Regions from separate parts of the Phyllobacterium sp. SB3 genome, predicted to be linked through region 1. Evidence: riboswitches for the same ligand, from Rfam matches in the RefSeq annotation. Region 1 holds a riboswitch; the other holds the start of a gene.
The links. A riboswitch is a leader RNA that binds a small molecule or an ion and turns the genes downstream of it on or off. The one in region 1 is predicted to bind thiamine pyrophosphate.

Region 1 (8,029 bases):
CACGACTGCCATCTGTTCAAGATTCCATCAACGCGGCCGGAGTTCTGGCTGCCGAAGATCGAAGGCAATCGCAGGAGAGACGGGGTCGCTGCGGTTGCGCTTGCCGGCGCCGGATGGAGGCAGGCAGTCATCTGGGAGTGTGCGCTCAAGGGGAGAACGCGGCGCCCACTTGCAGAAATACTGGAAAGCTGCGCGGCATGGCTCATTTCGGACCTGCCGCATCTTGAAATCAGGGGAATGGAATAGATGCGCCGCGGACAGCTGTCAGACTGCTTTGAGGGGATCGTCGTCAAGCGTCTCAGTGCCGTGGAGACGTCCCCCGCCATATCGCACCAGCATGAATTCAACGGCACGATGGAACTGCGCCGTCTCTTTGGCGATGATGATCGCAGGAATATCCCTGCCCGCTTCATCTGGCTTGGCCATGAACAGGAGGCAATTACGGTCGAGGGCAGCCTCAGCTGGTACGATGCAAGACGCCGGCATCCGACCCGCACCGAATACCGTCTCTATTATTATGAGAACGAAATCACCGGCATGATGCGGCAGGGGGACGTATTCTTCCTCGCCGTTTGCCGCGATAGGTCCGCCATGGTGATCATTACTCCGGCCGAGAGCACCATCCAGAACCAGCTCCTGTGGCTCTTCGATCTGGATGAGCAACCGGAATTCCGGTTTACCTACCAGGAGATCGAGGGGTCGCATGATGCGGAGCTGGATTTCACAGCCCGCTATATCCTGGATGAACTCGGCATCGAGCCTGCGGAACCGGAAGCCAATACGCTTGATACACTGATCGAGAAGTTCGGCCTGGTATTTCCGACAACCCGGGTCTTTTCGGAGCTGGCCCGGTCATCCCTCCCCGAGGTTTCGGCAAAGGACGATCCCGACGCAGCGCTTGTTGCCTGGATCGACAGAGAGGAGCAGCTGTTTCGAAGGCTCGAGCGGCGCATCGTGGCTGAACGGATCAGCAACGGTTTCGGCTCGGCTGATGATGCCGATGTCGACGGCTTCCTCAGCTTTTCGCTCAGCGTCCAGAACCGGCGAAAATCTCGCGCCGGCTCTGCCCTTGAAAACCATCTTGAGGCAATCTTTATTGCGCATGGCATTCGCTATGCCCGTGGTGTCGAGACAGAAAACCGCAACAAGCCGGACTTCCTGTTCCCGGGACAGGTCGAGTATCGCGATCCGGAGTATCCGGCCGAACGCCTGTTCATGCTCGGTTCAAAGTCGACGCTCAAGGATCGCTGGCGGCAGGTATTGTCGGAAGCCGAGCGCATAGACAACAAGCATCTTCTGACACTGGAACCCGGCATATCCGAAAACCAGACCGACGAGATGCAGACCAAGAAGCTGCAACTGGTACTGCCAAGAAAAATCCACACGACCTACAAGCCGTCGCAGCAAAACTGGGTGATCGATGTGTCCATGTTCCTCTCCCTTGTAACCGGGCCTCAAGACAAAACCTGACGTTGCCCATTCAATCTTTGGTTCATATTTACCAGCAAAAGTTCGTCATTCAGACAGATGGTTGCTTACTTCGATCAGCAATACCCGGCCAGGCTGAAACGTCAGGCTTATATTTGAATCAGAGGTTTCCTGTCCGGGCTGTGGCGTTGTCCGGATCTGATTTGAAGTTATTATGAGCACTAGTTGGATAAACTTTTACAACCAAGTGTTTCTGGCTTCACCTGCATCCAGCAGACAATATCCGTCGCGCCATTGACAGGACCTCCAAAACACGACACGTTCGTTCCATTCCGAGGGGAGCATCGTACGATGCTGAGATGGCGTTGAGCTGGACCCTTGAACCTGATCCGGGTCATGCCGGCGTAGGAACGGAAACCGGCGCTATCCGGCCACCCCTTTCTCTTCTTCGCTTTGCCTGGATTTCCTGTGATCATCGTCTGGAGATCGATCTGTGATGTACAAGTTTTTCAATTTCGTCGGCATGTGTCGAATTCGTTCCGCCCCTATCGGTTCCACATAAGCCATCATGCGCGCCTCTCACGCGGGCTCTGCTCTCATTATACTTGTTGTTTCCTGGCAGGTGGGCATCTGGCTGTTTGCGCCTCCCCATTACATTCTTCCCGCGCCGATCGCGGTCGCAACGACTTTCCTGCGCCAGCCCGGCCTTTTGATTGAGAATAGTTTGATCACGTGTACGGAAATTGTGTTGGGTCTGATACTGGGAACGTGTTTTGGCGCAGCCACCGCCTTCGCAATTGCGGCATGGCCGCGCTTCGGTCAGATGGTCTGGCCGATGGTGATCGTGCTGCAAGCCCTTCCCGTCTTTGTGCTGGCGCCGATCCTCGTTCTTTGGCTCGGCTTCGGCATAGCCTCCAAGGTTGCAATGACGACAATCATCATCTTCTTTCCCGTCGCCTCCGCATTTACCGACGGCCTGCATCGCACCAATCGCGACATTTTCGATGCCGTTTCGTTGACCGATGCGACGCACTGGCAGTCTCTGGTTCAAGTACGTATGCCGCTTGCCCTTCCCAGCCTCGTATCCGGTCTTCGGGTCGCAGCACCATTGGCCCCGCTTGGCGCTGTTATCGGCGAATGGGTCGGGGCATCCGCCGGGCTCGGGTTTGTCATGGTTCAGGCCAATGCGCGCATGCAAACCGATATTGTATTTGCAGCAATGGCAGTCCTCGCCCTGCTTACCCTTCTTCTCAGATTTATGGTCGATGCACTGACGAGGGGGCTGACCCCTTGGGCGCATGAGACTTCCCCTAAATCCCCGTCCTTCAGGAGAAACGTCCAGATATGAACCGCTTCGTTCTTGCAAGCTTTATCACTCTCGCCAGTTTGCTGCCAGTGCCAGTGCAGGCCGCTGACAAGCTCACCGTGCTATTGGAATGGTTTGTCAATCCGGACCATGCGCCCATGATCATCGCAAAGGAGCGTGGGTTGTTTGCAGATGCGGGCCTCGACGTCGAGTTTATCCCGCCGGCCGATCCGTCTGCCGTACCGCGGCTGGTCTCAGCCAAGCAGGCTGATATTGGCATTCACTATCAGCCCAGCCTTTATCTCGACCATGAGGCCGGTTTGCCCCTCGTGCGGTTCGGCACACTGGTGGAAACGCCCCTCAACACGGTGACAGTGCTGGCGAATGGTCCTATCAAGAGCCTTGGAGACCTCAAGGGCAAGAAGATCGGCTTTTCCGTCTCTGGCTTCGAAGACGCGATGCTGAGGCGTATGCTCGCGGCGGAAGGGCTTACGAAGGACGATGTGGAATTGATCAATGTCAACTTTTCGCTTTCGCCTTCGCTGATTGGCGGCAAGGTGGATGCGACGCTTGGCGGGTTCCGCAATTTCGAATTAACGCAAATGAAGCTTGCCGGCCATGAAGGACGATCCTTCTTTCCGGAAGAATATGGCGTTCCGCCATATGATGAACTGATCTACGTAACACATCGGGACGCTGCCAAAGACAGCAGGCTACGCCGTTTTCTCGGCGCCGTCGAGCAAGCCTCCATTTTCATGACCAACCACCCGCAGGAGGCCTGGGAGCTGTTTGTGAGAGCCTATCCAAATCTTGATGATGAACTAAACCGGACAGCCTTCTTCGATACGCTGCCGCGTTTTGCCAAGCGCCCTGCAGCTGTCGACCATCTGCGCTATGCACGCTTTGGTGCTTTCATGCAGGAAACCGGCCTGATTAAAACGGCCCCTGCCGTTGAAGATATCACTATTGAAGTCCGTTGAATGAAGAACCGGAATTCAATCGCTTCCAGACAGACTCCAATCGATGTCTATAGTCCGGATTATGGGTCTTGGATCGCTTCACCAAACTGGACATTCTTGCAGAAGCAACGACAGAACATGACCGGCCTTATCTTCAGGATCAGATCGCGTTCGACAATTGGCAGCTGACCCTCAATGGTCGTCAAGACCGGCCGATAGCAAGACCACCAATCGCCTGACAGGCGGTGCAACAGACACCGATGACATTGCATTTGCTGGCCGCATCGGATTGGCCTGTCTGTTTGATAACGGCATCGCGCCTTATGTCAGCTATGCGACATCATTTCAGCCTGCCACTGGAACTGCCTGGAACGGGTGACACCTCAAGCCAACGGAAGGCGAGCAATATGAAGTCGGCATCAAATACGAACCGCCCTGCTTCAATGGCTTTTTTGCTATCTCGGCATTCCATCTGACGCAGCAGAATGTTCTGACCACCGATCTCGGCCATCAATGTGAGAGCTGGGTGATCCTCAGTGCGGAAACTTCAACACCCAGACCAGCGAGGTTCGGGTCCATGGACGAATTTGAGGCCAAGGTTGGGATTATCGATACCTTCGATCTGATTGGCTCATACACCTATCCCGACGCTGAAGTCACCAGGAGCAATGGCCCGTATCTTGGCAAAAACGCCTTCGGATACGCCGCGCCATCATTCATCCAGACTTTGTGGAGGATGCCCTGCTGAACACGTTGCCTGCTTTACATCGTTGCCAAACTTATTTGTCAGGATAGCGCTGGCGATGATGTGAAAAAGATGATCGGCCCTTGGTGTGAACGAGGGTAGGTCGACGAGCCAGCCGAGCGCCGACATCAGGCCGAACAGGTCGTCCCCATTCATATCGGGGCGCGCCGTACCTTCGGCCTGAGCACGAAGCAGTAATCTCGCGCTCGCTGAGTGCACCGCTGCGTATGAAGCATAAAGAGCGGAGTCCGGATTTGTGTGGGCGGCGGCCATCAGGGCGACAACGCCTCTATTGCTTTGGGCGAATACCAGCCATTCGCGAAACCAGGACACGAGCGCCTTGTCAGGTGAATCCGACGTTTCGAGTTCGTCTGCCTTCTGCGTCAATGCGTCCAGACTTGTACACAGCAATGCTTCGAACAAGGCTTCTCGTGTCGGGAAATGACGAAGCAGCGTGGCCAACCCGACACCGGCACGGCGAGCGATATCGCGCATGGACGCATCGATGCCGTGCTCGGTAACGACGTCACGCGCGACCGAAAGTATGTGGCTATAATTTTTTCTCGCGTCGGCGCGCATGGAGTACCTGTTGACAAGTGGATCACCGATCCATATATCTGGACCAGTGATCCGCTAGATACCCCGCATGTCCGCAAATGGCAACAGGGGCACTGCCCTGCCCCACTAAACAAGAATTCATGGGGAACCTGCAAGGAACACGAACACGAACATGAGCAGTATCAGCATTATCGGATCAGGCGGTATGGCGGCAGCGATCGGCGGCCTTGCCGTCAGGGCCGGACACACCGTCGAAGTGATGGCTCGCGACGCCGCCAAGGCACGGGGGCTGGCCGAGCAGATCGGACCCGGCGCATCGACAGGGATATTCGGCGCCGCCCCGACCGGGGACTTACGTTGGATTGTGTCCGATCCAGTCCGATACGTTGTGGACCACGCGGCAGGATCGCATCGAAAATTGCGATCACGATTCATCAGTCGAACTTGACCAAGTCCTTAAAGATCAGGTGACCCCAGGTCTTTCCGCGCGCCTGGACCAGCAGCCCACCTTCCGAAAGCCCGCCAAGTTTGATCGGCGCAAAACCGAGATTATCCGCGAGCGCACCGATCTCCGTTGCTGCGCCGTCATCATCGCTCGCCAGAAACACGACTCTCCTGCCACCATGCGCGGCCGGATCCTGGGCAATGACCGCGGCGACCAAATGGTTGAAGCCCTTAACCAGTCTACTGCCAGTAAAGGCCTGCGCGACGGCCCTGGAAGAAGCCTGTCCCCCCAGTTCCTCTGGGGGTACGCCGTAGGCATTCGTCACGTCGACGATCGTTTTCCCCTGCCACGTGGACAGCGCCTTCGCGACATCCTGATGCGACTCGAAACGGACGGCCAAAAAGATGATGTCGGCCTTGACCGCTTCCGCCAGGTTTTCGGGAATGATCGTGGGTCCGATTGCGGCCGCGACGGATGCAAAGCTTTCCGGGTCGCGCGTGGTTGCAACGGATACTTCGATACCGTTTCGGGCAAACGCCCTGGCCAAGGCTTGGCCGATATTGCCGAAACCGATAATTGCGTAGCTCATATATAATCTCCTTGGGTTTATTACGCCTACGACGCTCCGGACTATCGAATGGAGCGCCCGACCGGGCGTAGTGCGTCAGAGTTGTGCCAGGCCGCCGTCGACGGCGACTTCGCTGGCGGTCATGAAGCTGCTGTCCGACGACGCGAGAAAGGCAGCTACCGCTCCAATCTCCGCGGGTTCCGCCATCCGCCGGAGCGGGGTCATCGCGCCGTACGCCTTCTGGCCCTCCTCGCCAAGCGCTTCCTTTGCGAGTTCGGTGGCCGTCGCCCCGGGCGACAGCACGTTTACCCGGATGCCGGTGCCCTTCAGGTCCTCTGCCCAGGTCCGGGCGAGGTTGCGCACTGCCGCCTTGCTCGCACTGTAGGCGGTGAATGCAGGGGCGCCCGTGGTGCCGGCGCTCGATCCGGTCAGGATGATCGAACCACCTTTGCCCATCAACGGCAGCGCCTTCTGGACCGTGAAGATTGTACCCTTCACATTGGTGTCGAAGGTTTCGTCAATATGCTCGGCGGTAATGTTGCCGAGTGCAAGTGGACTTCCCGCCCCGGCATTGGCGAAGACGATGTCGAGGGTTTCGCGCTCGGCCTTCACCGTCGCGTAGAGCCGGTCGAGGTCGGCTTCATCGGAGACCGAGCCCTTCACCGCCCGGGCGTTGGAACCGAGGTTGGCCACAGCGGCGTCAAGCGCGTCCTGCCGGCGGCCGTAGATGAAGACGAAGGCGCCCTCTTCGATGAAGCGCTTTGCAGCAGCGAGGCCTATACCGGTAGCGCCGCCAGTGATCACGGCGGTCTTTCCATTCAGTCTAGTCATATCATGCATCCTTCTTTGGTAAGGTCAGCGCGCCGACCTGCCTTGTTTACGCCATGGAGGTAAGGTGCCGCATGCGGCGCCAGCAGTGTGGAAACTTGCACAAGCATGGTGCAAAATAACACCACCTGCATTATAGGATCTGTGCCAACTGCACCGCGTTCGGCGCCAGCATTGGAATTTGGCTTGGGAACAATGACAATCGATTGGGATGATGTTCGATATTTTCTCGCGGTGGCACGACACGGTTCTGTCCGCGCGGCCGCGGCCCGGCTCGACGTTAATCACACAACGGTACTGAGGCGTATCGCGCAGCTTGAGGCTTTGCTGCATTCGCAGTTGTTCGAAAAACTGCCGGCGGGCTATCGCCTCACCGAAGCTGGTAAACAGGTGCAAGAGCTGGCAGAACAGATGGAGGCTTCCTCTCATCTGCTGGTGAGCCGCGTGTCCGGCCGCGATCAAGCCGTGCGTGGGCCCCTGCGGGTCACTATGGCGCCCACCTTGGCCACACACCTGTTGATGCCTGACTTTGCTGCTTTTACTCGACAGCACCCCGACATCGAAATGGAGATCCACTCCTCTTTAGAGAATGTTAACCTGACTAATCGCGAAGCCGACGTGGCCCTCAGAGTCGTTTTTAACCGTAACTCTCTGCCGCAGAACCTTCACGGCGCGAAAGGCCCGGACCTTTCCGTAGGTGTCTATATGTCTCGCGACCTCTTCGCGGCCTGGAAGGACGGCACTTCAGGGCCCGTCAGGTGGATATCGAAAAATCTAGAGGGTGTGCCTGACTGGGCCCATGGCGATGCCGTCGAAATTGCCGGAGCCCCGTTCCGAATTCCCGAAGATGCAGCGCATCTCGAGGCGTTGCGCCTGGGCTTAGGGATATCGGCGCTTCCCAGCTTCGTTGGAGATGCCGAGCCGCTGCTCGTCAGAGTTCCTGGCACAGGTCTCGGGCCCCATGGAACGCTCTGGGTGCTTACACAGGGCGAGACGCGAAAGACCAAGCGTGTCCGCCTGTTCACCGAATTCATATCAGAAAGACTGCGTGCTCACACGGGGGTTCTTGCAGGCGGCAAATCTCGCTAAGATCAATCGTACAAACTCTATAATCAGCGACGAACTGCGGTCACTTTGCCCAATGTTTGAGGCTGTTCGTTACCTTCCGCCCTCGCTTGATAGCAGCTGGTCC
Region 2 (8,029 bases), on a different contig from region 1:
TTGAGCGTTTCGGCGGCAGCCATGGCCTCTGTCAGATAATCTTTAGCGTCTGAAACAGCGATGTGCAGAGCCATGCCTTTTGCCAGACCGGCGGTAATAGCGGAGGCAAGTGTACATCCCGTGCCATGATCGTTCGGGGTCTTGATACGCAACGTTGAAAATTGCTTTATTGACGACCCGTCAAGCAGCAGATCCGTGCTCATCGGACCCTTGCCATGACCGCCCTTTATCAGAACGGCGGCAGGGCCAAGCTTGAGCAACTGCTCTGCCTGCCGCGCCATTTGGGTTTCATCTTCCGCGATAGGAGTATTTGTGAGCAGGGCGGCTTCCGGCAAGTTGGGCGTCAGCAGCAGCGCACGCGGCAAAAGAAGCTGCCGCAAGGCATCTATCGCGGCCGGTTGCAGCAAAGGATCACCTGCAGTCGCAACCATGACCGGATCGAACACAGCTTGCCGCTGCCAGAGGTCGAGCCCCTCGGCAATAGTCTCTATGGTCGCGACTGTTGAGACCATGCCGATTTTGATTGCATTCACGTCAAGATCGGAAAGGACTGCATCCATCTGCGCTCTGATGATTTCTGGCGAAAGGTTCTCAATGGCTGTAACGCCCTTGGTGTTCTGCGCGGTGATAGCCGTCAGAACACTCGCACCATAAACGCCAAGCGCCGAAAACGTCTTCAAATCAGCCTGAATGCCTGCTCCACCGCCGCTGTCCGACCCGGCAATTGTCAGCGCTATCGCCGTCATGCCTGCACTGCCTGCGGCTCTCTAACGTTCAATGCCTGATCGACAGCTTCACGCAGGGCTTGTGCCGCGGCTTGCGGATCGGCCTGCCGGAAGATCGCGGAAATAACAGCCACGCCATCAGCGCCCGCCTCGATGGCAAGCGGCGTACGTTCAAGTCCGATACCGGCAATCGCACCTATGGGAAGTTGCGGTTTCGCCTTGCGGATAACGGCAGCAAGAAGCTTGAAACCTTCAAAGCCGATAGGTTGCAGGTTTTCCTTTGTCGGCGTTTCAAACAATCCGCCAATGCAGGCATAGTCAATATCGCCGTCAATTGCCGCCTGCGCGTCCGCCTCGTTCTTTACGGTAAGTCCTATAATCGCATTTGTTCCAAGCAGACGTCGAACATCGGCAACCGCCATGTCTTCCCGCCCCACATGAATGCCTTCAACGCCAGCAGCAAGTGCAACGTCAACACGGTCATTGACCAGCAGCGGCACGCCCGTCGCCTTGATGGCAGCGTGTATTTCCCGCGCGCGCTGCACCATGTCCCGAGTCGGGGAATTCTTGTCGCGGTACTGGATGATTGTTGCGCCGCCCCGGGCGGCCGCAAGCGCCAATTGGCCCAAATCCCTGTCAGGACCTATAGCATCGAAATCGACAATGGCATTAAGGCGGTAATCTACTTTCGGCACGTCGCGAACTCCATTCAATATTGGAGACCCGGATATGTGCGAAGAAAGACGAACCAGCGCGAAGACTGCTCAATTCCCGTTCCTACGCCGGCATAATCCGGATCAGGTTCAAGGGTCTTGGCTCAGCGCCATCTCAGCATCGTAAGATGCCCCCCTCGGAATGAAGTCATGATGAGACGGCGCTTTGTGGAAGTCAATGCGCCGTCTCATTTTCGTTTATTGCGTCAGAATAACACGCGAATAATCATAGGCACAGCCGGTTTTAAGCTGGTAGACGAAATCAGGATCAGAACCGCCCCCATCTTCCCAGCCGTGATATTTAGTCGTCCCACTACAGTCCAGAAGGTCCTTCATTTCAAACGCCGTTCCTTCTCCCGGTGTTGTCGTGGTTGCGCCGTCCAATGCCAATCGCCAGGCATCATTTGCTCTGTTGCTTTTTACCAAGAAAGCACGGGCATCGCTCTGCCGCTTGTAATAGTCCCCAAACTTTAGGTTCTCGGGTATCTCGGTTAGCTTTTCACTGGCATCATTTGTTTTTACGCATTTTCCACTACTAACTTTATAACCGATACCGCATCCGCCCTTTTTGACGATCATCGTAAAATAGAGATCTTTGACCTGACCGAGTGAAAAGGTTACGCCGACATTTTCTTTCGGAACCGAGACGCCTTCACCATCAATCTGTTTGGGATTTGTGTATTCGATCGAGGCCACTTCCGCTTCAGAGCCGTCTTGTCTAACCGCAATCATGGATATCTTCTTGTAATAGATACCCTTCACCTTCGTGATTACGAACGTCGCGTCAGTAGCTGTAAGCGCACTCGAAGCAACTGCTGTCACACCAATGTTCATGGTGTCACGGTTCAACACTTTCATGAACGTGGTGTTCATGGACTTGGCGAGTGTGAGAACGATCCGCGGCGGTACGCCAGCCTGTTCTGTGACGGTTTTGGTTATACCACGCTTGTCGTAGTCGGTGATATTCGCCCGCAGGCTTTCCAGAATGCGCTTGTCGACCGGTTTCAGGTCTTTACCATCATAAATCTGGGCACCAGAGAGAACAGCTGCGTCCGCTGCGTTTTGCAGTTCAGAGCGATCATTGCTTGCGCGGGTGTAATCAACAGCGAGCCCGGTCACTCCGGCAATAGGTATAAGCATCAGACCAAATGTTACGGCTGTTGCCCCGCTACGGTCTTTCAGGAAGTTTCTTATTTTTTTCATGGTCCACTCCAGTCGCTGGGCAGACCATTGCTTCAGCCTTGTAAATTACGGCTTAGGAAATTCATTCAGATTTTCACTATTCTGCATTCGGACCGCAAAGACCGCCGGAACTTGCCACGATGGTAAAAATCCAATGAACTATGAAGCCTTATGATGGGCTGCCGGGACGTACGAAACCCTCACTGGCGACCAGCAGGTTGCGTGTGTAATCCTGATGAACCGCATGACGCGCCAGTTCCGACGCTGACAAACGCTCGACCTCTGCACCATTCTGCATCACCATCAGCCGGTCACACATATGGGTAACGACCGCCAGATCATGGCTGACCATCAGGAAGGTCAGCTTTCGATCCCGTCTGATCTGTTCGAGAAGGTTGAGCACCTCCGCCTGCACGGAAGCGTCAAGCGCCGAGGTCGGCTCGTCAAGCAGCAGTATGGACGGTTCAAGGATTAGCGCTCTTGCAATGGCGACGCGCTGGCGTTGTCCACCTGAAAGCTGGTGCGAGTAACGGAAGCGGAAGCTTGAACCGAGGCCGACTTCATCAAGAGCACGCAGAATACGTTTTTCAATATCGGCAAAGCCATGCACCACCAGCGGCTCCAGCAGCAGGCGATCCACAGTCTGACGTGGATGCAATGAGCCATACGGGTCCTGAAAGACCATCTGGACTTCGCGATAAAACGCCTTGGTCCTGGATGAGCCAAGCGTCTTGCCATTGACTGCGATCGTGCCGCCGGTAACAGGTGCAAGCCCCGCTACTGCCCGCAGCAAAGTCGATTTTCCGGAACCGGATTCGCCCACCAGACCGAATGACTCGCCCTGCTGAACGTCGAGGCTAACGCCGCGCAATGCCCGAAAGCGATCATACTTCACTTCGAGATTTTCGACAGTCAGGGCCGGGTGCTGCAAATTGTTCATAATGCCCACTCCGGCTTGCGGTCGAGCACCGGCAAGGGATGCCGATCATTACCGATCTGCGGCATGCAATTCATGAGACCGCGCGTATAGGGATGCTTGGCATTCTTCAGATCAGTCGCGGCGATTTCTTCAACGATCCGCCCGGCATACATGACGATAACGCGATCACAGAATGATGAGACCAGACGAAGATCGTGTGAGATGAAGATCAATCCCATGCCTCGATCCCGGACCAGATTGTCAAGAATACGCAGCACGTCGAGCTGGACAGTCACATCAAGCGCTGAAGTCGGCTCATCCGCAATCAGAAGCTCCGGCCCGGTAATCAGCATCATGGCGATCATGGCGCGCTGGCCCATCCCGCCCGAGACCTCATGCGGGTGCAGGTCGAAAACCCGCTCCGGATCGCGTATCTGTACTGCCGACAGCATATTGAGGGCACGTTTACGCGCCTCGGCCTTGCTTACCCTTTCGTGCGTCCGCAAGGTTTCGACAATCTGCCGGCCTATGCTCATCACAGGGTTGAGCGAATATTTCGGGTCCTGCAGGATCATGGCAATGCGGTTGCCGCGCAAATCCCGCCGTTCCTTGGCAGAAATGTCGAGAAGGTCCATACCGTCAAAATTCAGCGTTTCAGCAGTGATCGTCGCATGCCCCGGTGTCAGGCCCATAATCGCGCGCCCGGTCTGGGATTTACCGGAGCCGGACTCGCCGACGATACCAAGCCGTTCACGCCCGAGTGTAAACGAAACACCCCGAACCGCATCGACTACGCCCGTTCGTGTCGGAAATTGCACCCGCAGGTCCTTGACTGTCAGCAAGGCACTCATTGGTTGTTACCCCGCGGATCAAGTGCATCGCGCAGGCCGTCGCCAAGCAGATTGAAGCCCAGGCTGACAATAAGAATAGCAACGCCCGGCGCTGCTGCCACCCACCATTGATCCATGATAAAGCGACGGCCGGATGCAATCATCGCGCCCCATTCAGGCAATGGCGGCTGAGCGCCCAATCCAAGAAAGCCAAGACCCGCTGCGGTCAGAATAATACCAGCCATGTCGAGCGTTACGCGGACAATCAGCGAGGAGAGGCAGAGCGGCATGATATGACGCAGAACAATGCGGATTGGCGATGCACCCATCAATTGCACGGCTGCAATGTAATCCGAGTTGCGGACCGTCAGGGTTTCGGCTCGGGCGATACGCGCATAGGGTGGCCAAGACGTAATCGCGATTGCGATGACTGCGTTCTCAATGCCGGGTCCAAGTGCAGCAACGAAAGCCAGCGCCAGAATAAGCTTGGGAAATGCCAGAAAGATGTCTGTGATGCGCATCAGGATCGCGTCGACCCAGCCGCCCGCATAGCCGGCAATGGTCCCAACGAGGAGACCGATCGGAGCGGCGATAATAGCCACCAGAATAACCACATAAAGCGTCAGTCGCGAGCCATAAATCAGGCGCGAAAGAATATCGCGGCCCTGATCATCCGTACCCAGCCAATAGTCAGCGCCCGGTGCAAGAAGGCGTGCATTGCGCAGATCACCGGAAACCGGCGAGTGCGGCGCAAGCAATGGAGCGAATATGGCAACCAGAACCAGTGCGAAGATGACGCAAAGCCCGGCAACAGCCAATTTGTTGCTGGCGAACCGGCTCCAGATCAAATAGGCCCGCCCGAGCCTGGCTTGCAGGCGTGACTGCGGCCGGTCGCTCATCAGCCATTCGCGGCGCGAAAGAGGTTTTGCGATGTCACTCATCGTGCGCGCGTCCGTGGGTCAAGGATCCGGTATAAAAGATCGGAGAAAAGATTGATGGCGATGAAAACAGCGCCAATGATGATGACACCACCCAGCACCGCATTCATATCGGCATTTTGCAGCGAATTGGTCATATAGCTGCCAAGACCGGGCCAGGAGAACACGGTCTCCGTCAACACCGAGCCTTCCAAAAGGTTGGCGTAGGACAGCGCAATCACTGTTATCAATGGTACTGCCGCATTGCGCAAAGCATGGGCCCAGATGATCCGCGTTTCCGACAGGCCCTTGGCACGCGCCGCAACGATATATTCCTGCTCCAGCTCGTTGAGCATAAAGGAGCGGGTCATCCGGCTGATATAGGCCAGCGAAAAATAGCCCAAGACCGAAGCTGGCAGAATGATGAAACTGAAGATGTTCCAGAACACCTCCCAATTGCCTTGCAATATCGCATCGAGCAAGTAGAAGCCGGTGATTGGCGTGAACGTATATTCATAGACAATATCGATACGGCCCGGTCCCGAAACCCAGCCAAGCTTTGCATAGAAAAGCACAAGCCCTAGCAGGCCGATCCAGAAAATCGGCACTGAATAGCCGACAAGCCCTATCACCCTGACAATCTGATCAATGAGAGTGCCGCGCTTTACCGCCGCCAAGACACCCAGCGGCACGCCTATGAACGCACCAATCAGGGTGCCCAGGGTCGCCAGTTCCAGTGTTGCAGGAAACACCCGCCTAATGTCAGTCATGACCGGGTTTGTGGTCAGTACCGAATTGCCGAACTCTCCGTGCAGCACGCCTTTCAAATAGAGCCAGAACTGCTGGTAATAGGGAAGGTTCAAACCAAGCTCTTCACGCACCCTATCCACCAGATGAGCGGGCGCACGATCACCGACGATGGCCAGCACCGGATCAATGGGGATAACCCGTCCGATGAAAAACGTAACCGCAATAAGCCCAAGAAAGGTTATGGCACCGATCAGCAAAAACCTGCCGATCGCCCAAACAAGATTCGAAGCCCAGGCGCCTGAGCGCCTGGCCTCCAATTGCATATCGGAACTGGTCACCGGTACAGGTTCCGGATCACTTCGTTACATTGAAAACGTAATTCGTATCGGTAGAAGGCCCCAGCTTGAAGTTCTTCACGTTGGAGCGCAGTCCGGCAACCTCTGTTTTCTGGAAAATCAAGATGAACGGGCTGGTCTCAAGTACCTTTTTCTGCAGATTCTGATACATGGCGGCGCGCTTTGCACCGTCACGTTCTAAAAGTGCTGCCTTTGTTTCTTTTGTCAGCTCCGGTACGTCCCAGGAATTGCGCCAGGCAAGCGTCTTGTTGGTTCCCGTGTCCGCATTGTCCGAATTGCTGGTGAAGGTTTCGGCATTGGAGTTCGGGTCCCAATAATCGACGCCCCAATCGCCAATATAGGAATCATGTGTGCGTGCCCGATACTTGGTAAGCGTCTGCTTACCATCACCTGGTATGATCTCCATTTTGATGTTCGCCTGCGCGAGCGTTTGCTGTACCGATTCAGCGATGCCCGTGACCGGCTGGCTGTTACGTGTATCCATGGTGAAAGAGAAGCCGTCCTTCAGGCCAGCCTTTTCCAGAAGTTCCTTGGCTTTGGCAACATCAAGCTTGAAGGGATTCTCGTCCAGTTCACCCAGCATGTTCTTCGGTATGAAAGTCTGGTGAATTTCACCAAGGCCGCTGATCAGCTGTTCGCCGATCGCGTCATAATCTATCAGATATTTCAATGCCTGCCGTACTTCCGGCTTGGCCAGATTTTCATTCTTCTGGTTGAGGCTGATATAATAAATTGTGCCCTTGGGCGCGCTGACTGTGACGATGTCCTTGTTCTTCTTTACCTGGCCAAAATCGTTGGGCTCTAGATTACGAGCAACGTCGATATCGCCCTTTTCAAGCAACAGGCGCTGCGCCGCACTTTCCTTGACATGGCGGTAGATAACGCGTTTTAGCGGCGCCTTGGTACCGTAATAATTATCATTGCGTTCCAGAACGACGATCTCGTTGGCGCGCCAATCGCGAATTTTCATTGGACCCGAACCAGCATAACCGGTCTTGAGCCAGGCATAGCCATAATCATCATTGACGATATGTTCCGAGATCAGCTTCTTGTCGACTACCGAGCCCACGGTCGAAGTCAGGCAGTTCAGCACAAAGCTCGGTGCGTAGGCTTGATCAACGGTGAACACGAAGGTCAATGGATCGGTAGCCTTGGCTTTTTCCGTGACATTATCGGCCGTCAAGCCAAATTGCGTGAGAATGAAAGCCGGGCTCTTGTCTAGCTTGATGGCACGCTCAAAGGAATAGGCGACATCTTCAGCAGTGAGCGGGTTGCCTGAAGCAAATTGCAGGCCCGGCTTCAGCTTGAATGTGTAGGTAAGGCCGTCATCGGAAACAGTCCAGCTCTCGGCGATATCAGCAACGATCTTTGACGGATCATTGACATCGAGCCGTACGAGCTTGTCATAAGAGTTACCGTTGATCTCAGCTGTGGTCAGCTCGAAGGCCTCTGCGGGGTCAAGAGAAATGACGTCATCAATGGCCCATGCCTCAACCAGTGTATCGGCGGGCGTTTCAGCGAAGGCCGGCATGCCCGACATGATTATCGCGGACATGGCAGCGCCGCCGAGCATCATTCGAAATTTTGGATTCATCCTGGTCATCAACATTATTCTGGTTCCCTGTTTAGAGCTATGG

Region 2: another riboswitch for thiamine pyrophosphate. It lies ahead of thiE (thiamine phosphate synthase); the one in region 1 lies ahead of ABKW30_RS10355 (ABC transporter permease).

Annotation. Positions count from the first base shown of each region.
Region 1 is NZ_JBDYKI010000002.1:801,479-809,507, reverse strand. Features, by position in the region: gene ABKW30_RS10365 (very short patch repair endonuclease) at 1-246, shown strand, start outside; gene ABKW30_RS10360 (type II restriction endonuclease) at 247-1,470, shown strand; TPP riboswitch at 1,754-1,856, shown strand; gene ABKW30_RS10355 (ABC transporter permease) at 1,997-2,776, shown strand; gene ABKW30_RS10350 (ABC transporter substrate-binding protein) at 2,773-3,714, shown strand; gene ABKW30_RS10345 (hypothetical protein) at 3,783-3,932, shown strand; gene ABKW30_RS10340 (helix-turn-helix domain-containing protein) at 4,406-5,017, opposite strand; gene ABKW30_RS10335 (NAD(P)-binding domain-containing protein) at 5,169-5,444, shown strand; gene ABKW30_RS10330 (NADPH-dependent F420 reductase) at 5,431-6,030, opposite strand; gene ABKW30_RS10325 (SDR family oxidoreductase) at 6,106-6,840, opposite strand; gene ABKW30_RS10320 (LysR family transcriptional regulator) at 7,033-7,926, shown strand.
Region 2 is NZ_JBDYKI010000001.1:1,105,228-1,113,256, reverse strand. Features, by position in the region: gene ABKW30_RS05385 (DUF2339 domain-containing protein) at 1-4, shown strand, start outside; gene thiD (bifunctional hydroxymethylpyrimidine kinase/phosphomethylpyrimidine kinase) at 1-746, opposite strand, end outside; gene thiE (thiamine phosphate synthase) at 743-1,420, opposite strand; TPP riboswitch at 1,483-1,586, opposite strand; gene ABKW30_RS05370 (TadE/TadG family type IV pilus assembly protein) at 1,637-2,641, opposite strand; gene ABKW30_RS05365 (ABC transporter ATP-binding protein) at 2,790-3,560, opposite strand; gene ABKW30_RS05360 (ABC transporter ATP-binding protein) at 3,557-4,390, opposite strand; gene nikC (nickel transporter permease) at 4,387-5,310, opposite strand; gene ABKW30_RS05350 (ABC transporter permease) at 5,307-6,374, opposite strand; gene ABKW30_RS05345 (ABC transporter substrate-binding protein) at 6,391-8,001, opposite strand.